2 regions of the Actinocatenispora thailandica genome follow, and region 1 is predicted to be linked to the other one. Evidence: riboswitches for the same ligand, from Rfam matches in the RefSeq annotation. Region 1 holds a riboswitch; the other holds the start of a gene.

Region 1 (7,319 bases):
GGCGTGCAGCAGCAGCCGCCCGGTGTCCGTGGTGGTCGCCGCGTACGCCTGCACCGGCATCGCCGCCGCGCACCGGTGCAGCCAGTCGACCGCGCCCGGATCCGGCAGTAGCCGCCAGGCCGCGGTGCCGGTGGCGCTGCGACCGGGGGCCATCCGGCCGGCGGCGAGCTGGGCCAGCCCGGAGAGCACGACAGCCCGCCAGAGCCGCGCCGAGTCGGTGTCGTCGGCGCCGTCGAGCAGCCGGTGGACGGCGGCCTCGACCGCCAGGGTGTGCGCGGGCACCCGTCGTCGCCGAATCCGACCGTACGCCGATTGAGCGACAACCAGCTCCGAATTGGTGTCGGATATCCGACCATCCGAGCGCCAGAATGCGAAGGTGCCACGTCGCGCCGGATCGCCCGGTCGAAACGTCACGTGTACCGCGTGGTCACCCATGGCATTGAAGGCTACCCAAACAGGGGTGGCCGGCCTTTCGCCGAAACGACGAATCCCGGGGCAGAGCCCCGGGACATTCCATGAGGATCATGCTTCCGCGGCCGGTTCCGGCCGGCGGTCGTCAGGGCTTCGCGCCGGCGCCAGCGATCACTGAGCGTGTGTCCGGCGGTGCGAGGGTGTGGCCGTCGGGGAGGATCTCCCCGTCGTCCTCGAACAGGATGACGCCGTTGCACAGCAGGCTCCAGCCCTGCTCCGGATGAGCCGAGACGACATGCGCCGCCTCCCGGTCGAGGGCCTGTGCCGAGGGGCATTCCGGCGTATGGAGGCACATAGCTCCTCCATCTGCGGTCGTGGTGGGATGGGAGCCATCCCCGGTCGGATCAAGTCTGCTCCGCTGGTACGGAAGCTTCAAGCAAATCACCGGCCGAGGAGAATATTTCCCCTGTTCGTATCCGGAGCGTTACCAAGCCGGTCCCCGGCTCCCCGCCGTACGGCCGATGCCCCGGCGCCGACCGGCCGGTGCCCTGCGGGGCCGAAAACCCGCACACGGTGAGGGTGGTACCGGTGCGCGCGCGTGCCACTTCTGCGCGTAGCGCCCGTTCAACCATCGGATCGATCGGTAAACCCTTGTGACATTCCATGGTTCGTTTCCGGTCGTATTCTCATTCACACGCGACCCGCACCGAGCCGGTCGCAGGGGGGTGCTCGGCGTGACGAGGGAGGTCGACGCGCGGCGAACCCGGTTCACCAAGCGTTGGGCCCGGGGCATCGCCGACCGCGCGTTTGTCCCGATGTCGTCCGACGAACTGGTCGGCTACCTCGCCGACCTGTCCGATCGGATCGTCGCGCTGCACCACGCCGACACGTTCGACCCGGAGCAGGCCCGGCAGGTCGGCGCCGCACTGGTCGCCGCGGACGTCACCGACTCCGGCGCGCTCGGCCTCACCCTCACGCTGCTCACCGCCGACCCGCTCACCGCGACCGCCGGTACCCCCAAACGGCGCCGGGAGATCCGCGCCGCGCTCGCCGACGGGTTCGCCGCCGCGCTGCGCGAGCGCACCCTCGCCGAACAGGAGTCGATCCGGCTGGCCCTGGTCGACGCGCGCCGGCAGGCCGAACAGGCGCTGTCGGTCAGCCAGGCCCGGTTCCAGGCGGTGTTCAGCGAGGCGGCGATCGGCATCGCGCTGATCGACGACGAGCACCACATCGCGGACGCCAACCAGGCGCTCGCCGACCTGCTCGGCCGCGAACCCGACCAGCTCGCCGGCCACGACCTCGACGAGTACGCCCACCCGCAGGACGCCGCGGCGGTCCGCTCCGCGGTGGCCGGGCTGTTCGCCGGCGCGCCGACCCCGGTGCAGCTGGAGCGGCGGTTCTCCGGCCGGGACGGCGCGCTGGTCTGGGGTCGGATCACGCTGACCATGATCGAGGCGCCGGCCGGGCACCAGTACGCGGTCGCCATGATCGAGGACTCCACCGAGCGGCGGCTGCTGGAGGCGAGGCTGGAGTACCAGGCCTGGCACGACCCGCTGACCGGGCTGGCGAACCGGGAACTGCTGCTCAAGCGGCTGGACGAGATGCTCACCGGCAAGGAGGGCGGCACCGGCGACCCCGGCCGGAACGGCGGTACCGGGTCGGCCGGCGGCACTGGGCTGGCCGGCTCCGCCGGCGGCACTGGCTTGGCCGGCTCCGCCGGCGGTACTGGGCTGGCCGGCTCCGCCGGCGGTACTGGGCTGGCCGGCTCCGCCGGCGGCACTGGCTTGGCCGGCTCCGCCGGCGGTGTCGGGCTCTGCTACCTCGACCTGGACGGCTTCAAGGCGGTCAACGACTCGTACGGGCACGAGACCGGTGACGGGGTGCTCGTCGCGGTCGCCCAGCGGCTCGACCTGGCGCTGCGGCAGACCGGCTGCCTCGTCGCCCGGACCGGCGGGGACGAGTTCGTCATCCTCATCGACGACCCGGACTCCGAGCCGGTGCGGTGTGCCGAACGGGCCCTCGCCGCGCTGCACGATCCGCTGCGGGTCGGCGGGCACGAACTGTCGGTGTCCGCCTGCGTCGGGGTGGTAGACCGGATCGCCGACCGGTTCACCGCGGCCGACCTGATGCAGGCCGCCGACACCACCCTGTACTGGGCGAAGTCGGAGGGCACCGATCGGCTCGCGGTGTTCGACCCGGACCGGCACGCGCGGGAGGTGGCCCGCTACTCGCTCGCCGCCGCGATGCCCGCCGCCGTCGAGCACGGCGAGTTCGTGGTCGAGTACCAGCCGCTCGTGGGGTTGGCCGACGACCGGCTGCGCGGGGTGGAGGCGCTGGTCCGCTGGCGGCACCCGGAACTCGGCTGGCTGCCGCCGGACCGGTTCATCAACCTGGCCGAGGAGACCGGGGCGATCGTGCCGCTCGGCCGCTGGGTGCTGCGCTCGGCCTGCGAGCAGGCGCAGCGCTGGCAGGAGATCGCCGCCGACGACTTCTTCGTCAGCGTCAACCTCGCGGTCCGGCAGGCGCACGAGAAGCACCTGACCGACGAGGTGTCCGAGGTGCTGTCGAGTACCGGCCTGCCGGCCGACCGGCTCGTGCTGGAGCTGACCGAGAGCGCGATCATGGGGCCGGCCGCGGAGCCGCTGCGGGCCCTGCACGCGCTGACCGACATGGGTGTCCGGCTCGCCATCGACGACTTCGGTACCGGCTACTCCAACCTCGCCTACCTGCGCCGGCTGCCGGTGCACGCGCTCAAGATCGCCGGCTCGTTCGTGTCCGGGATGGCCGACGCGACCGACAACGGTGTCGGTGGGCCGGACCCGGTGGACGAACGCATCGTGGAGACGCTGGTGGAGTTGGCGCACGCGCTCGACCTCACCGTGATCGCCGAGGGCGTGGAGACCGTCGGGCAGGCCAGCCGGCTCCGCGAGTTCGGCTGCGACGTCGGGCAGGGGTGGCACTTCGCCCGCCCCGGTGCCCCGGAGGCGATCACCGCCCGGCTCGTCGCGGAACGCAACGGCCAGCGCTGACCCGACGACGCCGCCGACCCCCGGACGGGAGTGCCGAGGGTTGCCTCCGGCCCAGGGGGCCGCAGGATTCCCCGGCCCGGGACGGCCGTGGGATGCGCCGGCCCGGGACGGCCGCGGGATGCCTCCGGCTCGGGAGGGCCGCGGGATGCGCCGGTCAGCAGGGCCGCCGGTCAGCAGGGCGGCCCGCCGGGGCCACCGGACACGCTGGTCCGGCCGTGGAAAGGGTGAGGGCCGACCCCCACGTGGTGGCGGGGACGGCCCTCCTCGGTGGCTACCGAGTCGTGTGTCGCGGCGTCAGGGTCGAACCGCCCCGTACCAGGAACCGGGGTAGTCGAGCGTGGACACCTTGACGTACTCACCGGGCTGCGGTGCGTGGATCACGTAGCTCGTGCCGTCGTACCGGCCGATGTAGATGGCGACGTGCTCGCCGCCGTTGTAGAACACCAGGTCACCGGGCTGCAACTGGTCGCGGGTGACGTGCGGGAAGGCCGCGTACTGGCTGTAGGTGTACGCCCGCATGTGCACGCCGGCCGCGGCCCAGGAGGCCGAGGTCAGGCCGGAGCAGTCGAAGGTGTTCGGCCCCGCCGTCGCCCACACGTACGGGTCGCCGAGGTGGTTGATCGCGTAGCGCACGGCGACGCCGCCCGGCCCGGGGATGTACGGCATCTGCGGCAGCTGGGTCCCGGTGTTCTTCCGGGCCGCCGCCGTCTTCATCCACTGCTTCTCCATGGTGTCCATGTCGGACTTGAGCTTCTTCTTCTCCGCGGAGAGCTTCTTGGCCTGCGCCTTGTTGCTCGCGATGAGCTTGTCGTACTTCGCCTTCGAGGCGTCCAGCTTCTTCTTCGCCGACTCGTACCTCGCGACCTTGGCGTGCTGGTCGGCGGCCATCCGGTCCAGCGTCGCCATCTGGTCGAGCATGGTGGTGGGCGAGCCGTACTTCAGCATCGAGTTGAGGGCGGACAGGTTGCCGCCCCGGTAGGCGGCGGCCGCGTAGGTGCCGACCTCCTTGTACATCGCGTCGACCTTCTTCTTCAGCGGCGCGATCTGCTTGCTCAGCTCACGGGACTTCTTCTCGTTCTTCGCGAGCGCGTCCTCGTTCTGCTTCAGCTTCTCGCCGTTGGCCTCCAACTTGGACCAGGTCGAGTCCATGCCGTGTTCCAGCTGCGAGGCGGACGGGTCCGCGTGCGCGGCGGTCGGGCCGATCAGGCCGACGCCGACGGTGGCGCAGAGGGCGGCGGCGAGCAAAGCAAGCGCGCGCCGGGTTGGGCGCGCAACAGTCCCCGCTACTGACACCAGTAGCTCACTCCTTCTCCCGCAACCGCCTACCGGGTTAGCTGACGGGTTCGGGCGGGAAGAAGTGAGTTCGCCCTACCGCCGGCTCTCACCGAGAGCTGGCCGATTCACCCCGGATGGGCGCCGCGAACGGCGCCCGTTGGATCCCCGGCTCGCCGAGTGACGACTCGGCGGTGCCCGTTCGGCGCCACCGGTTTGGTGGCAGACTCCCGACCGGACCGCCCAAGAGTACGGATACCGCCGAGTGCCGTTCAACCCTGCGTGATCTGTTTGGCTTCGTCGGCCTGTCGGCGGTGGGCCGTGCTCCCGTGTGCGGACACCTTGGGTAACGAACCCGTTATCGTGCCGTTACGAGTGGCCGGCCGAGAAGCTGCCCAGGAGACCGCCACCACCAGGTAAATCACCGGCCGCTGCGGCCGGCCCGCGGTCCGCCATGTGGGAAGCGCCACAGCACTCCGGGCGATGCTGCGCTCCGCGATGGCCGTACCACCAACCGTTTGCCGATCCGCAGAATCCCGGTACGACAGGCGCCCCGGTGCGCCAGGGTGAGGGGGTGACGGCGACGCGGCGACGTGGGGCACGCGGCGGCGTCCGGGGCGAGGAGGTGGCACTCGATGCCCGCCAGCGATCTGCCGACCCGCCGGCTGGGTCGTACCGACCTGCACGTCACCCGGGTGGGCTTCGGCACCTGGGCGCTCGGCGGCGCGGGCTACGCGTACGGCTGGGGGCGGCAGGACGACGACGACTCGGTCGCGGCGATCCGGTACGCCGTCGACCACGGCGTCAACTGGATCGACACCGCACCGGTGTACGGGCTGGGCCACGCCGAGCAGGTCGTGGCCGCCGCGCTCGCCCCGTACCCCGAGGCGGACCGGCCGTACCTGTTCACCAAGTGCGGCCTGAGCTGGGACGAGACGGACCGGACCCGCCCGCCGCGCGCCGCCGGTGCGCCGAAGCACCTGCGGCGTGACCTGGAGGGTTCGCTGCGCCGGCTCGGCGTCGAGCGCATCGACCTGTACCAGCTGCACTGGCCCCGCGCGGCCGGGGTGCCGCTCGCCGAGACCTGGCAGACGCTGCTCGACCTGCGCCGCGAGGGCAAGGTCCGGGCGATCGGGCTGTGCAGCCAGCACACCGCCGGGCTGACCGCCGCCGCCGCGCTGGGCCGGCCGGACGCGGCGCAGCCGCCGTTCTCCGCGATCGACCGGGAGGCCGCCGACGGCCTGCTCGACTGGTGCGCCGCGAACGAGGTCGGGGTGCTCGCCGCCAGCCCGATGCAGTGCGGGTTGCTGACCGGCACGTTCACCCGGGAACGGGTGGCCGCGTTGCCCGCCGACGACTGGCGCCGCGGCGACGGCGACTTCATCGGCGCCGCGCTGGACCGCAACCTCGACCTGGGCCGCCGGATGGGCGACGTCGCGCACCGCCGGGGCCGTACCCTCGCCACCGTCGCGGTCGCCTGGACGCTGGCGTGGCCCGGGGTGACCGCCGCGATCGTCGGCGCCCGCCGGCCCGACCAGGTGGCGGGGTGGCTGCCGGCGGCCACCGAGACGCTGGACGCCGAGGACCTGGACGAGATCGCCGAGGCGATCGAACGGTCCGGCGCCGGTACCGGCCCGACCCGGCCACCGTTGCCGGCCGACCCGGACCCGCCGGCCGCGGCGCCCGGGACCGCGCCGGTACCGCCGGATCCGCCCGGGGCGCCGGCGACGGAACGCCCGGTGCCGGTCGAGGGCGGGGCGTACCAGGTCACCGTGGACCAGCCGCGCGGCGACCTGCTCGCCGAGCCGTCGTAACCCGTCCCGCAGCACGGCGCCGGTCGCGCGGTACGGTCGGCCGCAACGCCGGGCACGAGGGGGATGACGATGGGCGCGTTCTGGCATCCGTTCGCGGACATGGGCGACGTCGAGTCGGCGGGGGAGTTCGTGCTCTCCCGCGGCGAGGGCGTGTGGGTGTTCGACGAGAACGACCGCCGCTACCTGGACGCGACCGCCGGCCTGTGGTTCGCCAACGTCGGGCACGGCCGGCGCGAGCTGGCCGAGGCGGCGGCCGACCAGCTGCGCAGCCTCGCCGCGTACTCGTCGTTCGGCGACATCGCGGTGCGTACCACCATCGAGGCGGCCGAGCGGGTCGCCTCGCTCGCGCCGATGCCGAACGCGAAGGTCTTCTTCACCTCCGGCGGTTCGGACTCGGTCGACACCGCGGCCAAGCTCGTCCGCCGCTACTGGCACGAGCTGGGCGCGCCCGAGCGCACGGTGCTCATCTCCCGGACCAACGCGTACCACGGGATGCACGTGGCCGGTACCGCGCTCGCCGGCATCGCGGGCAACCGGGCCGACTACGGCGAGCTGATGCCCGACACCGCGGTGGTCGACCGGGACTCGGTGGACGAGCTGCGGGCCACCATCGAACGGATCGGCCCCGGCCGGGTCGCCGCGTTCTTCTGCGAGCCGGTGATCGGCGCCGGCGGCGTGTACCCGCCGGCCGAGGGCTACCTCGCCGCCGCCCGGCAGGTCTGCCGCGAGTACGGCGTGCTGTTCGTCGCCGACGAGGTGGTCACCGGGTTCGGCCGGATCGGCGGCGACTGGT
Region 2 (7,319 bases), 4.8 Mb from region 1:
TAATGTTCGCCGATCCGGCACAATCGGCGGACACCGGCGGGAACGCCGCTCCGGCAGTCGACCCGCGCAGGCGGGTGGCACGGACGCGGCCCGTCCGGCCGAGCCGGTGTGGCCGAGAACGGGACAACCGGGTGGGGAGCGTGCGGGTGTACGAGCCGACCAGACCAGATCCGCCGGCGCCGGACGACTCCGGTTCGCGCGGCTACCGGATCGGTCCGTGGCCGCCGGTGCCCGCCGAGTCGCCGGGCGCGCCGGACACCGAGACGACCGCGCGGCTCTCCCGCCGGCACCAGCGGCCCGAACCCGAGCCGGCCGAGCCACCGGCGCCGCCGCGGCCCCGGCGCCGGCACGGCCGGGACGACACCACTCAGACCCCGGTCCTCGGACAGATGCCGGCCGCGTTCGGCGCGCCCGGGGCGGTGCCGCAGTGGACCTCCCCCGAACCCACCGAGCCGCCGCCACCTGCCTCGGCCGGCCCGTGGCCGCCGGCCGAGCCGCCGGGCCAGTGGTCCGCCGCCGAGCCGCCGGGCCAGTGGTCCGCCGCCGAGCCGCCCGGCCAGTGGCCGGCCGCCGCGGAGCCCTCCGGGCAGTGGTCCGCGCCGGGCCAGGGCGGCTCCTGGCTCGCGCCCCACGCCGCCGGCCAGCTACCGGCACCGCAGGCCCCGACCACCGAGCAGCCGAACGGCTGGCCGGCACCGCCGGCAGACCAGGCGGACGACTGGCTGGCGCTGCCCGAACCGCCTCAGCAGTGGGGCGCGCCCGCCGGGCAACCGGGGCAGCCCGCGACGCAGCAGCCCGGCTCGGCGCCGTCGGCCGAACCGTCCGGCCAGTGGCCAGCGTCGGCCGAACCGTCCGGCCAGTGGGCCGCCGCGCCCGAGCCGGCCGGCCAGTGGTCCGCCGGGTCCGAAACCACCGGCCAGCGGTCCGCGGCACCGGCCATGCCGACCGCGCGGCGGGCCCGGCACGCGCATCCGGACACCGATCCGGCGCCGGCGGACGGGCCCACCATGTTCGGCTTCGAACCGACCACCCGGCACACCCCGGCCGGTCCGGAGGAACCGGCACCGGCGCTGCCGGTACGGCTGGGGCCGCTCCCCCCACGACTGGAACCGCCCACCGGGCGGCGGCCGGCCGGGACAGGGCAGGCCGGATCGGGGTTCGGTCCCGGCAGCGGGCCGGCCGGTGCCGAGCCGCCGCGCCCCGATCCGGTACCGCCGGGCGAGGGGCCGGCCGCCGGCCAGCCGGGTACCGGTGCGGCGGAGCCGTCGGCCCGGCCGGGCCGCGGTGCGCCGCCGACGTCGTACCCGCAGCACCCGGCCGACCCGCAGGCACCCGCCTCGGTGGCCCCGTCGTACCCGGCGGCGCCGGACGGGTCGACCTCGGCGCTGCCGTACCTGGCAACGCCGGAGGCACCGGAGTTCACCTCGCCGTACCCGTCCTCGGCGGCACCCGCCGCCGGCGCGACACCGTCGTTCGGGGCGGCGGGTGGTGCCGACCCGGCCGCGGCCGAGCCGTCCGGCACGCCGGCGGATCCGTTCGGCCGGCACGCCGCGTCGGCCGAGGACGGGACGTGGGCCGTCCCGCCGCGGGTGCAGTCCGCCATCGACGCGGTGCGGGCGTCGCGGCCCGGCCGGCACGCCGGCGCCGCTCCGACAGCGCCGCAGCAGCCCACCGACCTCGCCGCGCGCCCCGCGCCGGAGCCCGCGACCCCGGCCGGGGCCGCCGCCCGTGCGGAGCCGGACCGGCCGGGCGCCGGGGCACGGCCGGCGGGACGCGGCGGTGCGGACGCGCCGACCACCGAGACGCCGGTGCTCGCCGCCCCCACCCGGGTGGATGCGGAGAGCGTGCTGGCCGCGGTGCGGGACGTGCCCGGGGTGCGCGGTGCCGACCTGCGCACCGACGCCTCCGGCGGCCGTACGCTGCGGCTGGACGTGGCGGACGGGGTGGACGCGGACGAGATCACCGCAGCCGCCGGCGACGCGCTGCGCGACCGGCTCGGGGTGGAGGCCCGGCTCACCGTCGCCGACGCCGACGCCGACGCCGAGCTGGACACCGCACCGGACGATCGCGCCGAGCTGGACCGGGCTGCGGGCGCCGACAACGCGCCCGCGCTGCGCTCGCCCGGCCGTACCGGGGATCCGCGGGCGGTCATCGAACGCATCCAGGTCGCCACCGCCGGGTCCGAATGCGCGGTGGAGGTGTGCCTGACCGCCGACGGGGTACGGGCGGTGGGCCGGGCCGGCGGCCCGGCGCTCGACCCGTACCTGCTGCGGGTGGCGGCGCAGGCCACCGCCGACGCGGTCGGGGTGCTGGTCGCCGGGCGGGCCCGGTGCGCCGTCGAACACGTCGACGTGGTGACGGCCGGCCCGTGCCGGGTGGTGGTGGTCGTGCTGGTGCTGCTCGCCGGTGACACGGCGGAGCGGTTGGTCGGGTCGGCGGTGGCCAGCGGCGATCCGCGGCAGGCCGCGGTGCGCGCCACGATGGCCGCGCTCAACCGGCGGCTGGTTCCGCTCCTGGACTCCGTGCTGGCCTGAGGCCGCGTGCGGCCGGCCGGAGGTCGCCGGCTGGCCGGCAGCCCGGACGCAGGACGGCCGGTACCCCGTCGCGGGGGACCGGCCGTCGGGGTGCTGCGATCAGGGGCGACCGATGCCGTAGACCGGCATCATGTCGATCGACGACACCTTGACCACCTCGCCGAACGTCGGCGCGTGGATCACCTTGTCGTTGCCGACGTAGATCGCCACGTGCCCGAGGTTCTCGTAGAACACCAGGTCACCCGGTGCGATCTGGCTCCGGCTGATGTGCGTGATCTGGTTGTACTGGTCGGCCGCGACGTGCGGCAGGCTCACCCCGGCCTGCGCCCAGGCGGCGAGCGTCAGCCCGGAGCAGTCGTACGAGTTGGGCCCGGCCGCGGCCCACGCGTACGGCTTGCCGAGCTGCGCGTACGCGAAGTCGACGACCGCGCCGGCGCGCCCGGACACGTTCGGCGGGGTCTGCCCGGAGCCGGTGCCGGCGGTCTCGGTGGCGCTGCCGTACGCCTGCTCGCGCAGTTTCTTGAGCTTGTCGACCTTGGCCGAGATCGACGCCTTCTTCTTCTTCAGGTCCTTGATCTGCTTGCTCTGCTTGGCGTAGAGCGCGGCGAGCTCCTTGTGCTGCCCGTCGAGCTTGCGCTTCGCGGTGATCAGCGAGCGGATCTCGCCGGACTGCTGCGCGCTGAGCCGGTTGAGCGTGGCGATGTTGTTCAGCGTGTCGCTGGAACTGCCGTTGAGCACCGCGTTCCAGGCGGTGGCCGGGCCACCCTTGTACGCGGCGGCGGCGATCGCGTCGACCTGCTTCTGCGCGGTGGCGACCTTGCCGGACAGCGGTTTGAGCTGCTTGTCCACCGCGGCGATGCGCTTCTTCGTCTTCTTCTGCTCTTCGGTGATCTTGTTGTACTGCTCGACCACCTTGTCGAACTGGGTCGACTGCTGCTTGATCTGCTGCTCCAGATCGGCCTGCGACGGCGCGCCGTGTGCCGGCGTGGTACCGACGAGGGCTGCGGCGGCCACCGCAGCGGCCGCGACCGCGGCCAGTCCGATCGTGCGCAGCGACGCCCACCTCGGGTGTGCTGTGTCCATCGGGTCTGCGCCCTTCTTCCTCAGACCGCCTACCGGGTTAGCTGACGGGTTCGGGCGGGAAGAGCGCCCTACCGGGACTGTGGCCTGTCCATGGCCCCGGATTCACCCCGTGGTACGGGTGGGTCCTCGGCTCGCCTGGCGGCGACTCGGCGGTGCCGTCCGGAGCTGCCCGACGGGGCGGCAGGGGGCCGAACGACCCCGTTACGGTAGCCGTTCCGGCGCCGCGGTCAACGCCGTCGCGATCGGCGCGGTGACCATCCCCACAGCACTTTGACGGACCGTCCGGACGCGACTGCGCAGCGCGTCGATCCGTTGGTACGAACAGGAATCGACGCGCCGCACCGTGGTCGCAGGGCGGCGCGGTGTGACCGTGCGTTCGTCACGCACCGAAGCGGCGCTGGCGCTCCGCGTACGAGCGGAGCGCGCGCAGGAAGTCCACCCGGCGGAACGCCGGCCAGTAGACGTCGCAGAAGTACAGCTCGGAATAGGCGGACTGCCACAGCAGGAAGCCGGAGAGTCGCCGCTCGCCGCTGGTACGGATGACGAGGTCCGGGTCCGGCAGGTCGGCGGTGTACAGGTGCGCCGCGATGTCGTCGGCGGACAGCGTGGCGGCCAGCTCGTCCATCCCGGTACCGGCCGCCGCGGCGTCGGTGAGCAGCGACCGGAAGGCGTCCACCAGCTCCTGGCGGCCGCCGTACCCGATCGCGATCGTCAGGCACGGCCCGGTGCCCGGCCCCTGGTCGGCGGCGAGCTTCAAGGCGTGCGCGGTCGAGTCCGGCAGCAGCTCCAGCCGGCCCGCCACCCGCAGCCGCCAGCCGGCCCGCGGGGTGCTCGCGCGCTGCTCGATGGTGCGCATCAGGAAGTCGAGCTCGCCCTGGTCGCGCCGGGCCAGGTTCTCGGTGGAGGCGACGAACACGGTGACGTGCTCGATACCCAGTTCGGTGCACCAGTCGAGCAGGTCGTCGATGTGGTCGGCGCCGGCCTGATGTCCCATGCTGACGCTGGCCAGCCCGGCGGCACGGGCCCAGCGCCGGTTGCCGTCCATGATCAGGCCGACGTGCGCCGGGCGGGTCGTGCGGCCGAGCGAGGCGCGCAGCCGCCGCTCGTAGAGGCGATACAGCAGGTTGCGTGGCGTCATCGGACCAGCCAACCAGGCAGATGTGTGCATTCGGCGAAGAAGCCGTGCCGGTACGCGGAAGGCCCGGCACCGCAGCAGCGGTGCCGGGCCTCCCGGTGGTGCAACGCGGCCGGCGGATCCCGCTCAGCGCGGGTGACCGGTCAGCGCGCGAACGGGTTCAGCGTCGGGTCGTCCGGGTCGCTCACGCCGTCGGAGTAGTGCACGGTGTCCAGCGTGCCGTCGCCGTCGGTGTCGGTGGCGACCGCGTCGATGCTGCCGTTCTCGTCCCGGTCCACGCCGACCTGGTCCAGGGTGCCGTCGCCGTTGCTGTCCACCGCGTAGGTGTCGGCGGTGCCGTCGTAGTTCTGGTCCGCGACGACCTGGTCGACGTTGCCGTCGCCGTCGGTGTCCCGACCCACCAGGTCGACGTGGCCGTCACCGTTGCGGTCGGCGTAGACGGTGTCGGCGGTGCCGTCGCCGTTGCTGTCGACGACCTCGGTGTCGAGCCGGCCGTCGCCGTCGGTGTCGTAGAAGACCTCGTTGGCGACGCCGTCGCCGTCGGTGTCGACCATCACCATGTCCGCCACGCCGTCGTGGTCGGTGTCGACGATCATCGTCTCGGTGCCGTCGGTGTGCTGCTCGACGATCACGTCGTCGGCCACGCCGTCGCCGTTGACGTCGACCGAACTGTCGCCGCTGTCGAAGTCGCTCATGGTCCCCTCCATGAAGAACCCGCGTGCGCGGGAGGTCGAGATCCCGCGCTGCCGCGGGGCCGTTGGCTGCGACGGTGTCGCCGGTCGCGATCCGTTGCTGAGGCCAACAGTGCCAGAGCACCACCGGCCGGGCCATCGCGGATTCGTGCCACCCGGTGTGCGGCCGGCGGCGCCGGGTTCCTGCCCGCACGCGGTGCCGGCGGGTCGGTCAGCCGGCGCTGGAGGCGGACCCGAGCAGCGCCTCGATCGCCGCGTCCAGGTCGGGGTAGAGGTTGAAGATCGTGGTGAGCTGGGTCAGCTCCAGGATGTCCAGCACCCGTCGCGGCGCGGCGGCGATCGCCAGCCGGTGCCCGGAGTTGCGACCCTGCTGGTAACCGGCGACCAGGACGCCGAGCCCGGTGGAGTCGAGGAAGTCGACGCCGGACATCTCGACCACGGCATCGCGCTCGGCGAGCGCGGTGGTCAGCTCCTCGCGCAGCCGCCACGCGGTGTCCACGTCGATGTCGCCGGACACGGTGAGCACGGCGAGGTCGTCCCGGTCGGCGCGGGCCAGCTCGAACGTCGGGCGGCTCATCGGCCGGGCCCCAGCCCTGCGGTACGAAGCATTCCCGTCGTCATCGCCATGTCCCGATTCTCCCTGAGCTGCCGGACAACACAGTGTCTCCTACCCGCCGACGGGCAGTTCCTAACGGGTTGCCGCGGCAGAACTTGCGGGGAGCAAACGCACCAACCGGGTACCGTCCGACGTCACGGTGAGGGTACGGCACGCGCCGGCCGAACGGGCACGCTCCGGACGGGACGAGGCCCGCGCAGCCGGTCGGCGAGGCCGAAGACGGCACGAACCAGCCGAGGCGGGTGTTCGCGGTGCCGGGGCCGGATGGGGTCACCGCCGTCGCGGTCGGCGGCATCGTCCTGCTCCAGCTGGCCCGCTGACCGGTGCGCTGCCCGGGTGCGGGTGCCGGGGACGACAATGGCGGTGATGAGCACGACGCGAGACTCCGACCAGACGCCCAGCTGTTGCGCGCCGACCAGGCCGGACGGGCACCGTGACCCGGCGCCGCGGCCCGCCGCCGGCGGGCCCGGCCGGCCCCGGTTCGGCGGGTTGGTCGCGCTGCCCGGCGGCACGTTCCGGATGGGTACCGACGACCCGGACGGCTTCCCGGCCGACGGCGAGGGCCCGGTACGGGAGGTGACGGTGCGGTCGTTCCGGATCTCGGCGACGACGGTGACCAACGCGCAGTTCGCCGCGTTCGTCCGGGACACCGGTTTCCGCACCGACGCCGAGCGGTACGGCTGGTCGTTCGTGTTCCACCTGCTGGTGCCGCCGGCGCTGCGCCGCTCCGGTGCCCCGGTGGCCGGCCCGGCACCGTGGTGGCTGGGCATCGCCGGGGCGAGCTGGCAGGCGCCCGAGGGGCCGGGTTCGGACGTGTCGCAGCGGTCCAACCACCCGGTCGTGCACGTGTCGTACGACGACGCGGTGGCCTACTGCGACTGGGCCGGGGTGCGGCTGCCGACCGAGGCGGAGTGGGAGTACGCGGCGCGCGGCGGGCTGGATCAGGCCCGCTTCCCGTGGGGGAGGAGCTGACGCCGCGCGGCCGGCACCGGTGCAACGTGTGGCAGGGCACGTTCCCGACGCACAACACCGAGGCGGACGGCTACCTCGGTACCGCGCCGGTGAAGTCGTTTCGCCCCAACGCTTTCGGGCTCTACAACGTGTCCGGCAACGTGTGGGAGTGGTGCGCCGACTGGTTCGCCGCCGACCGGGCGCCGCTGCCCGACCACGATCCGATCGGGCCGGCCGAGGGCACCACTCGGGTGATCAAGGGCGGTTCCTACCTGTGCCACGATTCCTACTGCAACCGCTACCGGGTG

What was found. A riboswitch is a leader RNA that binds a small molecule or an ion and turns the genes downstream of it on or off. The one in region 1 is predicted to bind cyclic di-AMP.
Region 2: it holds a riboswitch for cyclic di-AMP, as region 1 does, so the genes downstream of both, Athai_RS21215 (C40 family peptidase) here and Athai_RS00095 (C40 family peptidase) in region 1, are expected to answer to the same signal.

Annotation. Positions count from the first base shown of each region.
Region 1 covers NZ_AP023355.1:15,861-23,179, forward strand. The annotation lists gene Athai_RS00080 (DEAD/DEAH box helicase) at 1-282, opposite strand, end outside; gene Athai_RS00085 (DUF5999 family protein) at 557-766, opposite strand; gene Athai_RS00090 (putative bifunctional diguanylate cyclase/phosphodiesterase) at 1,146-3,440, shown strand; gene Athai_RS00095 (C40 family peptidase) at 3,735-4,733, opposite strand; cyclic di-AMP (ydaO/yuaA leader) riboswitch at 4,745-4,916, opposite strand; gene Athai_RS00100 (aldo/keto reductase) at 5,348-6,526, shown strand; gene Athai_RS00105 (aminotransferase family protein) at 6,596-7,319, shown strand, end outside.
Region 2 covers NZ_AP023355.1:4,768,796-4,776,114, reverse strand. The annotation lists gene Athai_RS21220 (hypothetical protein) at 147-2,534, shown strand; gene Athai_RS21215 (C40 family peptidase) at 2,634-3,617, opposite strand; cyclic di-AMP (ydaO/yuaA leader) riboswitch at 3,629-3,779, opposite strand; gene uppS (polyprenyl diphosphate synthase) at 3,997-4,755, opposite strand; gene Athai_RS21205 (hypothetical protein) at 4,896-5,447, opposite strand; gene Athai_RS21200 (STAS domain-containing protein) at 5,656-6,021, opposite strand; partial or broken gene Athai_RS21195 (formylglycine-generating enzyme family protein) at 6,427-7,319, shown strand, end outside.